Regions from separate parts of the Vibrio pelagius genome, predicted to be linked through region 2. Evidence: predicted binding sites of a transcription regulator. Region 2 holds the regulator's gene; each other region holds the start of a gene.

Evidence for each region. The regulator PurR, encoded in region 2, represses purine synthesis genes. The targets are predictions, from matches to a motif close to TNANGNAAACGTTTNCNTNA.
Region 1: the regulator PurR is predicted to act here: its motif matches at 1,602-1,621, upstream of ihfA (integration host factor subunit alpha).
Region 3: the regulator PurR is predicted to act here: its motif matches at 1,185-1,204, upstream of folD (bifunctional methylenetetrahydrofolate dehydrogenase/methenyltetrahydrofolate cyclohydrolase FolD).
Region 4: the regulator PurR is predicted to act here: its motif matches at 1,401-1,420, upstream of glpX (class II fructose-bisphosphatase).

What each region holds. Positions count from the first base shown of each region.
Region 1 covers NZ_AP025503.1:1,811,851-1,815,006, forward strand. Annotated here, with positions in the region: gene vsple_RS07775 (thiopurine S-methyltransferase) at 1-45, opposite strand, end outside; gene vsple_RS07780 (RelA/SpoT domain-containing protein) at 327-1,100, shown strand; gene ihfA (integration host factor subunit alpha) at 1,185-1,481, opposite strand; gene vsple_RS07790 (hypothetical protein) at 2,381-3,156, shown strand, end outside.
Region 2 covers NZ_AP025503.1:1,157,926-1,161,081, reverse strand. Annotated here, with positions in the region: gene torD (molecular chaperone TorD) at 1-311, shown strand, start outside; gene purR (HTH-type transcriptional repressor PurR) at 633-1,637, shown strand; cyclic di-GMP riboswitch class I at 1,809-1,893, shown strand; gene vsple_RS05235 (TfoX/Sxy family DNA transformation protein) at 2,022-2,612, shown strand; gene vsple_RS05230 (TVP38/TMEM64 family protein) at 2,737-3,156, shown strand, end outside.
Region 3 covers NZ_AP025503.1:2,262,344-2,265,499, forward strand. Annotated here, with positions in the region: gene vsple_RS09765 (curli assembly protein CsgF) at 1-59, shown strand, start outside; gene vsple_RS09770 (CsgG/HfaB family protein) at 76-912, shown strand; tRNA gene vsple_RS09775 (tRNA-Arg) at 995-1,071, opposite strand; gene folD (bifunctional methylenetetrahydrofolate dehydrogenase/methenyltetrahydrofolate cyclohydrolase FolD) at 1,282-2,142, shown strand; gene vsple_RS09785 (NupC/NupG family nucleoside CNT transporter) at 2,263-3,156, opposite strand, start outside.
Region 4 covers NZ_AP025503.1:2,927,183-2,930,338, reverse strand. Annotated here, with positions in the region: gene vsple_RS13045 (helix-turn-helix transcriptional regulator) at 1-186, opposite strand, end outside; gene glpX (class II fructose-bisphosphatase) at 334-1,341, opposite strand; gene zapB (cell division protein ZapB) at 1,666-1,908, shown strand; gene rraA (ribonuclease E activity regulator RraA) at 1,979-2,497, opposite strand; gene vsple_RS13025 (1,4-dihydroxy-2-naphthoate polyprenyltransferase) at 2,571-3,156, opposite strand, start outside.

The DNA of each region.
Region 1 (3,156 bases), 650 kb from region 2:
TTGGTTTGCGGCCCATTTATTGTGCCAAAATTCAGGATTATTCATCTTTCGTTCATCTTGTTGATTCAATAATGCAAGGGTACAGGATAGACAGGTAAGAGCAACCTTGGCAGGCGTCAAAGTTCTTGAAAATGTGGAACTCACATTGGTTTAATTTGTCTATATGTTCACATATTAAGGCACGAAAAAACGTTAAGGTTGGTTTCTGTTCAAACGGCCCCATATCGTATTTAGAGACACTGCTATTTGAACAATAATTTGCTCTTAGCGTTACTGGTTACCCCTTTTAGTTTCACCGTTTTGTAACCTAGTATATTGGAGTTTGAATGAGTGTATTTCTCCGTACCACGGCACTAATGCTTCTTGTATTGAGCCGCGCGCCTGCATTCGCAGCAACTGTATCAACTAACTCAGCAGAACCAACTCGCACACCAGCACAAAACCAAGTGTCATCAAAAGTATTCCGTCACAGCCTAAGCGGTCTGTACGGCATCAAAGCCTTTGACTCAAAGCCAACTCAACCCTACACCGACTTCGACGTGCTTTACAGCAAATCACACCAAGCTCAAGCAGAGCTAGAAACCATCTGTAAAAGTACTGCTCTACTCACTAACTCCGAAGCGCTGTTTACGGGCGTAAAATCGCAAGCTCGTGCACAAGAAAAGATTGCATTAGAGCTTGACGGCGACGTTACCCGAATCACTGATCTTGCTCGTGCGACTATTATCGCTAATGATGTAGAGAGCTTAGTGGAAGTGTATGAAGCGGTCAGCAGAGAGGCCGATGTTGTTAAAGTAAAAAACAAGTTTAAGTCTCCTGCAGACTCGGGTTACCGTGACCTTAACTTGTTGGTTCGCTTACCTAAAACGAATATCATTGCAGAAGTCCAGCTTCACCTTAAAGCGATCGCTGATGTGAAAAGTGGTCCAGAACATGAGCTGTACGAAATCATCCAAGGTATTGAGCGTAATGCAATGGCACAAAATCGCTCACTCAACGATATCGAAGCGGCGCAAATCAACAACCTAAGACGCCAATCCTTAGAGCTTTATCAACAGGCTTGGCAGCCTTACATTACCACTCATATTAAAGCAGCCTAGTCACTTAGCACTCAATGATGACAGATTGTTAACTTCACATGGATAGATAGAAAAAGACCACGCTGTGCGTGGTCTATTGCTTGGCTACTTCTCGATTTTAATATTTTCTACGCGGGCTTTTAGTTTTTGACCCGGTCTGAAAGTAACAACACGTCGAGCAGAGATTGGAATGTCTTCACCAGTTTTAGGGTTACGACCCGGACGCTCATTTTTCTCGCGAAGATCAAAATTACCAAAACCTGACAGTTTTACCTGTTCGCCATTTTCAAGTGCTTTACGAACTTCTTCGAAAAACACTTCCACCGTTTCCTTGGCATCCCGTTTGCTGTACCCGAGTGTCTCAAACAGGTTCTCAGCCAAATCGGCCTTCGTGAGTGCCATAAAACTTTCCTCAAAGCTATGTTAAACCTTGCTACTATCGTCAGTAGCGCCGAAGCATTTACCCTATTCAATCAATGAGATAAGGCTGTTTACAAGGAAAGTGTATGCCAAGCTTCTGATTTTCGCCAACTTTTTTGTCTCAACTCTTTAATTATTTATGCAAATCAAGAACATAACTCTCTTGATTAAGTGGATATTAAACTAAAAAACATCCAACCATAGAACATCCATTAGAATTAAAAACCAAACAAACGCACATAATAAGAATATAAAGCCAAATTGATACTTTTGCAGAAAATCGAGAATTTAGGCTTACCTTCAATAAAATCAGCCACTTGGTTTAACATTAATCTCAACAAAGATTATAATTCGAACACAGTATTTCATTCCATTTATTGTTCTACAGAATTTAATTCGAATACTTGCATCGAAAAATTCGATCTCAGTGATGTTTAGTTCTCCTCTATAAAAACCCTCTTCCCAGCTAAAACTAGCTGCGTAAATGGGATAGCAGTTTGCATATTTGGCAACAACCGTGAGAGTGACTTGTCCTAAACAGTGACTTGTCCTAAACTTTGTTTTCTTTTTCAATTAGATAAGTGCGATCCATAACGCATTCATCAAAAATCAAATGTGAAACGCCACGTATTTGTTTTTAATATGCATTGAATCCAAATGAAACAACATGATTATAATAATCCAATTTATACCAATCACAGTAAATAAGTGATCAAAAATAGCGCAGGAAAAAGGCTTGAGAACAAGGCAGCATTTTTCGATAAGTAGTTATTCTACAATCAAAAATTCTAACGCAGTTATCAAGCATTTTAACAAGCTAGGGTGAGCAATTATTTACTACGATTGGTATTAGTTAAGATCTATAAATTGGAAGTAATTATATGATTAGGAATGGTTTTCATTGCCTCCTCCCCGCTGTTCTATTGACTACCCTTACAGGGTGTGGCGGTAGCGGCGGAGACAGTTCACCAAGCAGTTCGCTTTCCGTCCCGCAAACCAGATTTGATCTCAAATCAACAGCATTCGAAGAGGTCAGTATCGATATCCCTTTTAGTGTTCGACACGTTGCGGGAGATAACCTTTACTATGGTGTTTTCGGCGACAGTGAGGTGGTTGAGAGGATCGATATCTACGCTAACGACGATAAAACTGGTTATGCGACCGTGCTATTTAAGCCTGGCTACCAATTGGGCAATGGTACGAAATCAACCAATATAGAGTTCAATATTTGTCACGACTACTACTGTAACAAGCACTATTCTGGTTCACCAAAATCTGTCGTTCTGACTAACGAAGTAACATTGGATCAACAAATCAGCCTAGCTGAAGCCAAAATCACAGTGACTGCAAATTACAACGATGTAAACATAGGTCATAATGTTGCTGAGGTTATCCAATTTTCTGGTTCTGACCCTTACCAGCTTCACATAGAAGCGCAAGCTAGCAATCCAATGGTAACATCTGTTAACCCTTTCCCTGCTCTCGCTAGCATCGGGCTTAATATGACATTTGAAACGCCTTCTGTGGTAGGGGGTGGGACATACAGCTCGGCTGTCACCGTTAAGGCTTGTTACGATCCTAGCTGTGTTTATCCAATTGAAGGCAGCCCAATTACCGTTCCAGTTGATTACGTGATTACAGGGGCAACAACAACGCC
Region 2 (3,156 bases):
ACATGGAAGCCATCATGGCGTCTTACGGCATCGCCGTAAACCAAGATCTGAAAGAGCCTGCTGACCACCTAGCCATTGAGTTAGATTTCCTGGGTAACATCATTATTCGTTCCAACGACCTTGAGAGTGAACAAGATCTAGAAACGGCTTTCGCTACACAACACGAGTTTGTTGAACGACAGCTCCTTAGTTGGGTTCCACAGTTCGCAGTAAAATGCCGTGAATTTGATGAGTTTGGTTTTTACGCATGTGTTGCAGAATTGCTAGTCGCTTTCTGTAAACTTGATACACAATATTTAGCTGGTGAATAAATTCACTGATGACTAAGGGTACAATTTAGGTAGAATGTGACAACTCACCCAGATTTCTGGGTGAATTTTATTGCGAGTATTTTCTAGTCAGTCTAAAATTGTGACCGCAAACGATAAAATATGAAACATTCTCGAAATGCTATGCTTTAAATTAGCTAAGAGCATTTCGGTGTTAAGACAAGCCGCTCTCATAAGCGGTTTTTTGTTTTTTAGCACTTTAGTACCGAGAGAGCCCTCCATATTCTAAGCTCTTGTTCTGGTAGCTTTAAACGGCTACTTGCTCCGTACTGCTGAGGAAGTAGCTATCAATAGGATAAAGCCATGGCAACTATAAAAGATGTCGCTCGCTTAGCCGGCGTATCAACAACCACCGTTTCTCACGTGATCAACAAGACACGTTTCGTCGCAGAAGCGACTCAAGAAAAAGTAAACAAAGCCGTCGATGAACTAAATTATGCACCAAGTGCTGTTGCTCGTAGCCTGAAATGTAACTCTACGCGCACAATCGGTATGCTAGTGACTCAATCAACCAACCTATTCTTCTCTGAAGTGATCGATGGAGTAGAGAGCTACTGTTACCGTCAAGGCTACACGCTGATTCTATGTAACACAGGTGGTATCTACGAGAAGCAACGCGACTACATCCGAATGCTTGCTGAAAAACGCGTAGACGGCATCTTGGTAATGTGTTCTGACTTAACTGAAGAACTGCGTGAAATGCTTGACCGCCACGCAGACATTCCAAAAGTTGTTATGGACTGGGGCCCAGAGAGTTCACAAGCGGATAAAATCATCGACAACTCAGAAGAAGGTGGCTACCTCGCCACTAAATACCTGGTTGAACGAGGACATGAACGTATCGCTTGTCTAAGTGGACATTTGGATAAAGCGGCATGTGTAGAGCGTATCGCGGGTTATCGCCGTGCTCTTGAGGAAGCAAACATTCAAACAGATGACAGTCTAATTCTTGAAGGTAACTTCGAATGTGACACCGCAGTTATCGCGGCAGATAAAATCGTTGCAATGGAGAATCGCCCGACAGCAGTATTCTGTTTCAACGATACGATGGCACTTGGTCTTATGAGCCGTCTACAACAGCAAGGCATTAAGATCCCAGAAGACATTTCAGTGATTGGTTACGACAATATTGAGCTGGCAGAGTACTTCTCACCACCGTTGACAACTGTTCACCAGCCAAAGCGTCGTGTCGGCAAAAACGCATTTGAAATCTTGTTGGAACGCATTAAAGACAAAGATCACGAAAAACGCGTGTTCGAAATGCATCCAGAGATCATTGAGCGAGCTACAGTTAGAACGTTAAAATAACGTAAACTTTAGAAAAATCTAATAAAACGCACCGCTTGGTGCGTTTTTTTTATTCCGACAAAATAAAAACCTTGTTGCATATAAATACAACAATTAACTGAATTAAGATCACATTTTGGAATAACAAGTGTGAACCTCATTCAACAAAAAACTTTATTCTTCGTTATACAGTCACGCACAGGGCAAATCACTTGAAAGGGTGAGACGCAAAGCCTCCGGCCTAACCCATTATTGGTATGGTAGCGGGGTTACCGATGGCAAAATGCAGTATTTCCTACCTTTAGTAGTAATTTACGGCTTATTGACAATTTTATTGCGACATTTTGCTAATCTCTCGGACCTGCTTATTTGGTGGCGTAATTCAAATACACCGAGATAAACAATATGGATAAACCGATACTCAAGGACTCAATGAAGTTATTTGAGCCACTTGGAAAGATTAAGTCACGCTCAATGTTTGGCGGTTTTGGCCTCTTTGCCGACGACACGATGTTTGCACTGGTCGTTAACAATCAATTACACATTCGAGCTGACAAAAATACTACTTCAAAATTTGAACAACAGGGTTTCGAACCTTACGTATACAAAAAACGCGGATTCCCAGTCGTTACTAAGTATTTTGCTCTTCCAGAAGACCTCTGGCAGACTCAAGAACGTATTATCGAACTGGCAAAAACGTCCCTTGACTGTGCCAAAAAAGAGAAGCAAATCCAATCATCGGCGAAGCCTACACGATTAAAAGATTTGCCCAACCTTCGGCTTGCCACAGAGCGTATGTTGAAAAAAGCAGGCATCGATACCGTCGAGAGCTTGTATGAGTCTGGTTCTGTTAATGCGTACAAAGCAATAAAAGAGTCTCACTCGTCCAGTGTCAGCTTAGAGCTGCTTTGGGCACTTGAAGGTGCCATCAACGGTACTCATTGGTCGGTCATACCTCAACAACGACGCGATGAGCTTATCAACTCTATTAATTAAGTCCAAATCACTTAATTGTCAAAAGCCACATTGATGTGGCTTTTTTTATTTTCTATTGAAAGTTAATCTCTCCTCCTCCTGTCTAACTATACTAACTACAAGCAAAAAATTTAGGGACGCTCTCATGAGTAAGAAAATGATTTTAGGCATAATTTTAGTTGCCACGATAGTGATACTGGCTGTCAACTTTGGCCAGTACTTAACGCTTGAAAATGCCAAGGCTCAACAAGCACTTCTAAACGGCTACATAGAGAGTCATTTTGTTGCAGCAGCAGCAACCTACTTCATTCTCTATGTAATGATTACCGCATTTTCAATTCCAGGTGCCGCGGTGGTTACGCTGCTCGGTGCGGCTCTATTCGGCTTCTGGACCAGTTTGTTACTCGTCTCGTTTGCAAGCACTATAGGTGCAACACTGGCGTTTTTGAGCAGCCGTTTTCTATTACGAGACTGGGTACAAAGTAAATTTGGTGACAAGCTGTCTACCATCAACCAAGGTGTAGAAAAAGACGGGGCATTCTACCTATTCTCTCTACGTTTGATT
Region 3 (3,156 bases), 1.1 Mb from region 2:
ATAAAGCGACCGGCGAATCAACAGAAATTAGCGTATCGGGACTAAACCCAGACCTCTAATCACAAGGGTTATGTTATGAAATCGATGATTATCGTCTTCCTAACCTTTGTGTTAGGAGGATGCTCTTACTCTATGCAAATCCCAGAGACTTCTGAATCACCTAAGCTGATGCCGAGGGGAACAACGTATGTCGACCTCATTTCGTTGCCACTACCACGCGGTAAAATTTTGGTCTCAGTGTATGATTTCAGAGATCAAACCGGGCAATACAAACCTCAACCCAACAGTAACTTCTCAACAGCGGTGCCACAGGGAGGAACATCACTGCTCACAACGGCACTGATTGATTCACGATGGTTTATCCCACTTGAGCGTGAAGGGCTTCAGAATTTATTAACGGAACGTAAGATCATTCGAGCAGCTCAGAAAAAAGATAAGGTTGTGAATAATCATGGCGCAGACTTATCGTCTTTGAGCTCCGCAAACATTGTTATCGAAGGCGGGATCGTCGCTTACGATTCGAACATTGTTACCGGAGGCGCAGGTGCAAAGTATTTAGGTATTGGTGGCTCAGGGCAATACAGAACGGATCAAGTCACGGTTAACCTAAGAGCAGTTGATGTTCGAACTGGACAGGTTCTTTTGAGCGTAACCACAACCAAAACCATTTCTTCACATGAGATCGGCTTCGGGGCTTTTCGCTTTGTTGACTACAAAGAGTTACTAGAAGTTGAGATGGGCTATAGTCAAAATGAACCCGTGAATATTGCTGTGATGTCAGCAATAGATGCAGCCGTGATCCACTTAATCGTTCAAGGAATGAAACGTGGTATGTGGTCGCCTGGTGACCCTAGTGCAATGCAGAACCCAATCATCTCTCGTTATTCTGACGCAAGCACAGACATACTTTAAGTAATCCATATTACTGTTTTATACCGCCCCTAAAACGACAAAGGCCTGACAACTTAATAAGCTGTCAGGCCTTTTAAAATAATGGCACGCCCTGTAGGATTCGAACCTACGACCACATCCTTAGAAGGGACGTGCTCTATCCAGCTGAGCTAAGGGCGCGCTACAGGAAAGAATTATACGAATTCGAATCAGTAAAGCAACGGCTTTATCTAACATTCTGATCTAAGTGGGTAAAAAAAGGGCAAAGACATTATAAGTGTTGAAAATTAGAGCAAAGCAAACGTTTGCTTGATGGAAATCAAAAACGTTTTCTGGAATAATGCGCCAAAACATCAGCCACTAACTTGAATATCACTACTAAGGAAATTCATGACTGCTCAAAATATTGATGGAAAGCTAATATCTCAAACCGTTCGTTCTGAAGTTGCTGCACGTGTAAAAGCACGTACTGAAGCAGGCTTGCGAGCTCCGGGCCTAGCGGTAGTTTTAGTGGGTGAAGACCCAGCTTCTCAGGTTTATGTGGGAAGCAAGCGCAAAGCGTGTGAAGAAGTCGGTTTTGTATCAAAGTCTTTTGACTTACCAGCAACAGCAACCGAAGAAGAGCTACTCACTCTAGTTGACCAACTGAACGAAGATCCAGAGATCGACGGTATTCTTGTTCAGTTACCTCTTCCTGCCGGTATCGATAGCACACACGTGCTAGAGCGTATAACGCCAGAAAAAGACGTTGATGGTTTCCACCCATACAATGTTGGCCGTCTGGCACAACGTATCCCTAAGCTACGTTCTTGTACGCCAAAAGGCATCATCACTCTGCTTGATCGCTACAACATCGACCTACGTGGTAAGCACGCGGTTGTTGTCGGCGCATCAAACATCGTGGGTCGCCCTATGACTCTAGAGCTACTTCTAGCGGGTTGTACGACCACGACTTGTCACCGTTTCACCAAAGACTTGGAAGGTCACGTTCGTCAAGCAGACGTTGTTGTGGTTGCGGTAGGTAAACCTAACTTCATTCCGGGAGCGTGGATCAAGAAGGGTGCCGTGGTGGTCGATGTGGGTATCAATCGCCTAGAGTCAGGCAAATTGGTGGGTGACGTGGAATATGATGTCGCAAAAGAGAGCGCAAGCTTTATCACTCCAGTTCCGGGTGGTGTTGGCCCGATGACGGTTGCAAGCCTTATCGAGAACACAATGATCGCTTGCGAGCAGTTCCACTCTAACAAGTAACCACTGCCTCAAATCGCTATTATCTCATGTAGCCATTGCTTCAAATAATGAAAAGCCGCGATAATCCGTCGCGGCTTTTTTTGTTAGCTATTCACTCAAGTCCCCATCACTTGGAAGTGATTATAACGACAGTGCTACACCTGCAATCGAAGCACTCATCAAGTTCGCTAACACACCTGCACAAATCGCGCGGAAGCCGTACTTAGAGATGAATGAGCGACGCTCTGGTACTAGGCTACCCAAACCACCGATCAGAATCGCCATGGTTGAGATGTTAGCAAAACCACACAACGCAAAAGTAACGATAGCTTGAGAGTGTTCGCTCAACACTTCCTTCGCTTCCATCAGCTGGATGAAGGCTACAAACTCATTCACAACAATCTTGTTACCGATCAGTGAGCCCGCAACAATCGCTTCGTTCCATGGCACACCAATCAGCCATGCAACGGGTGCAAACACATAACCTAGGATAAGCTCGAAGCTTAGGTCCACGCCGAACCAACCTCCAACTGCACCTAGCATGCCGTTCAGCATTGCAATCACACTGACAAAGGCAAGAAGTGTTGCACCCACTGCGACTGCAATACGAAGTCCAGACATAGCCCCATCTGCCATTGCCTCAACTACGTTGGTTGCTCGTGGAATTTCTACATCTGACTCAATGCTCTCTTGAATCTCATTGGCACTACCTGGAACCAAAATCTTCGCCATCAGTAAGCCTGCAGGCGCAGACATGAATGCCGCTGCAATTAGGTAGTTCAGATCTACGCCCAGAGACGCATAGCCTACTAATGTACCGCCAGCTACCGATGCCAAGCCACAAGTCATTACCGCAAACAGCTGAGAATCAGTCATATGCTTCAGGTAAGGCTTAACCACCAGTGGTGCCTCAATCATGCCAACGAAGATGTTCGCCGTAGCAGAAAGAGACTCCGCTCGGCCTGTACCCAGCAGCTTCTGCAATGCGCCGCCAATTAGGTTGATCACTTTTGGCATGAAACCAATATGGTACAG
Region 4 (3,156 bases), 1.4 Mb from region 2:
CCAGTGACGCGTTGGGCGGCCAACTTTCACTTTCACGTCATGAAACGCCAGAATACCATCATCTTCTAGGCTTTGGAGGTGCTGCCTTGCACCCATAGTCGTCATGCCAAACTCTTGTGCGAGCTGCTTAGCAGTAACGGCCCCGTGGCGCTTAATGGTGTGTAAAATTCTGTCGCTTGTTTTCATACTATCCCTACCTCATGAACCTTACTATTATGAGGCAAGGTATTTATAAAGCAAACCATTTACTATAGCCAACCTGTAACATCGCTACAAAAAGAAAAGGCCAGCATCGAAATGCTAGCCTTAAACAGAATGGGGTGATGATCGTTATTAAAGAATGTGATCGATCACTTCTGGGTCTTTACGCTCAAGGTAGTGAATCGACTTGATACGACGAATGGTACGGCAGCGGCCACGAATCAGTAGAGTCTCTGTGGTTGCGATGTTGCCTTGACGCGTGATGCCCTCTAGCAGATCACCTTTAGTGATGCCTGTTGCCGAGAATACAACGTTGTCACTGCGCGCCATGTCTTCCATTTTTAGAACTACACCTGCAGTTACGCCCATTTCAGCACAACGCTCAAGTTCCAGTTCACCGTGCTTACGGTTCTCTTCGTTGTCGCCTTTCACTTCATGACGTGGCAGCAAACGACCGTGCATGTCGCCATCTAGCGCACGAATTACTGCTGCTGATACCACACCTTCTGGTGCGCCACCGATGCAGTACATCACGTCTACTTCGCTGTCTGGCATACAAGTTAGGATAGAAGCGGCTACGTCACCATCTGGTACAGCAAATACGCGTACGCCCATCGCTTGCATCTCTGCGATCACTTGATCGTGACGAGGTTTCGCTAGCGTGGTTACTACAAGCGTATCTAAAGATTTACCCAGTGCTTTAGCAATGTTCTCTAGGTTCTCTTTTAGTGGCTTTTCTAGGTCGATAGCGCCTTTAGCTCCAGGGCCAACAACCAGTTTTTCCATGTACATATCAGGCGCTTTGAGGAAGCTGCCTTTTTCACCGGCAGCTAGTACAGCCAGTGCGTTTGACTGGCCCATCGCCGTCATACGCGTCCCTTCTATTGGATCGACGGCGATATCAACAGCATCACCACCAACACCGACATTTTCGCCTATGTATAGCATCGGAGCATCATCGATTTCGCCTTCACCGATCACGATCTCACCACTGATTTCGGTTTTGTTGAGTAGGCTACGCATGACTTCTACTGCGGCACCATCGGCAGCGTTTTTATCACCACGGCCAAGCCATTTATAACCTGCTAGTGCTGCACCTTCAGTGACACGAGAAAATGCCATTGCTAAATCGCGTTTCATGCGGACTCCAAAATTTTCAAAGGGGGAATAGAAATTTCGCGGCGGATTTTACCATAGTTCAAAGGAAACGTTTGCTTTTTTGCTTTTGTGACTTTGTTTACGATCAAAGTCGAGCAGAAATTTTAAAATATTCACCGAAATAATCAGTTAAGTAATCGTGCTGACACAATTAACGTCAATATTCGGTAAAAAGCGATGTTTTTTTCATCGAATGGCGCAAAATATCGAAGATATAGAGTGTTTATCCGTGCTCTGCTGAGTAGAATGGGGCAATAAGTGGAGTGAACCTTCAACATCAAATGGATAACTTAAAGGTAGGCCAGAATGTCTTTTGAAGTACTAGAGCAACTAGAAGCAAAAATTCAAACAGCAGTTGATACTATTGCACTTCTGCAAATGGAAGTAGAAGAGCTAAAAGAAGAGAAGCAGCAGCTAGCGGCAGAAGCTGGTGAGCTAAAAGCAAGCCGTGAAGAGCTAGAGCAAAAAACTCAGCAAATGCAGCAAGAACATGCAGCATGGCAAGACCGCATTCGCAGCCTACTAGGCAAGATGGACGAAGTTGAGTAATCCACTTTTGCTGCGATAAACGTTGAAGAAAAAATGCCCGCTACTCGGTTAGCGGGCATTTTTGTATCAACTATTGATTGTCATCATCTTCATCATCAAGCTCGAACTCTACATCGAGTGGCTCTGGCGAGAGAATGATGCCGGTGTTGTCGGCATAGAGGTAATCTTCAGGTAGGAAGCTAACGCTGCCAAAATTCACGGGAACATCAACTTCACCAACGCCATCTTGCACAGCGCCAACCGGGATGGAGGCGAGCGCGTGGATACCCAGGTTCATATCTTCTAGTTCGTCGACTTCACGTACGCAGCCATACACAACAATACCTTCCCACTCATTGTCTTCGGCTAACAGTGCTAACTCGGCATCAATCAGCGCTTTACGTAGCGAGCCACCACCATCAATCAGTAAAACACGACCTAAGCCGTCTTGCTCTAGAACGGAACGGATCAGCGCGTTGTCCTCGAAACATTTGAGTGTAGTGATCTGTCCAGCAAAGGAGGCTCTTCCACCAAAGTTGCTGAACATCGGCTCTACGACATCCACTTGGTCTAGATAGATGTCGCACAGTGCTGAAGTGTTGTATTCCATTCGCGTACCTTTTGAACAATGAGCTTACTTTGAGTATATCGGTGCTCGATCCCTTTGCAATGATTAGTCTGAATTATGTCAATAGAGTTTGAGCTACAACAACACTAGCAAACAATAAGTTAGTCACCAGAGAACATTTCACGATAACAGGCATCATAGGTGCGATTTGCGCGGGTTTTTCCGTATCCCAAACGGCCTTACCGTGTTTATAAACGGTGATGATACTCAGTGAAAATGGCAGGCTAATCCAGACAGGTTTATCTTGAATAAGCAGGTAGCTCGCGAAAGCAATCACTGCCACGCTCAGCAGCACAAAGTGATACTGCTTAGCTCTGCGCTGTCCTAGTCGAACCGCCATGGTGCGTTTACCACACTCACTGTCGTTTTCGATGTCACGCATGTTGTTGATGTTAAGTACGGCCACCGCCATCAAGCCACAGCCCAAAGCGGGTAAGAATAGACTTGGTTCGATGTGACCAGTGTGCAGGAAGTAAGTCCCAGATACACCAAGCAGGCCAAAGAAGATGAATACCGACAGGTCACCTAAACCGATATAACCATAAGGTTTGTTACCGACGGTGTAGGCGATCGCGGCTGCAATTGCCAGCACACCCAAACCGATGAAAGAGAGAATGCTCTCAATAGAGGATAGGGCATGG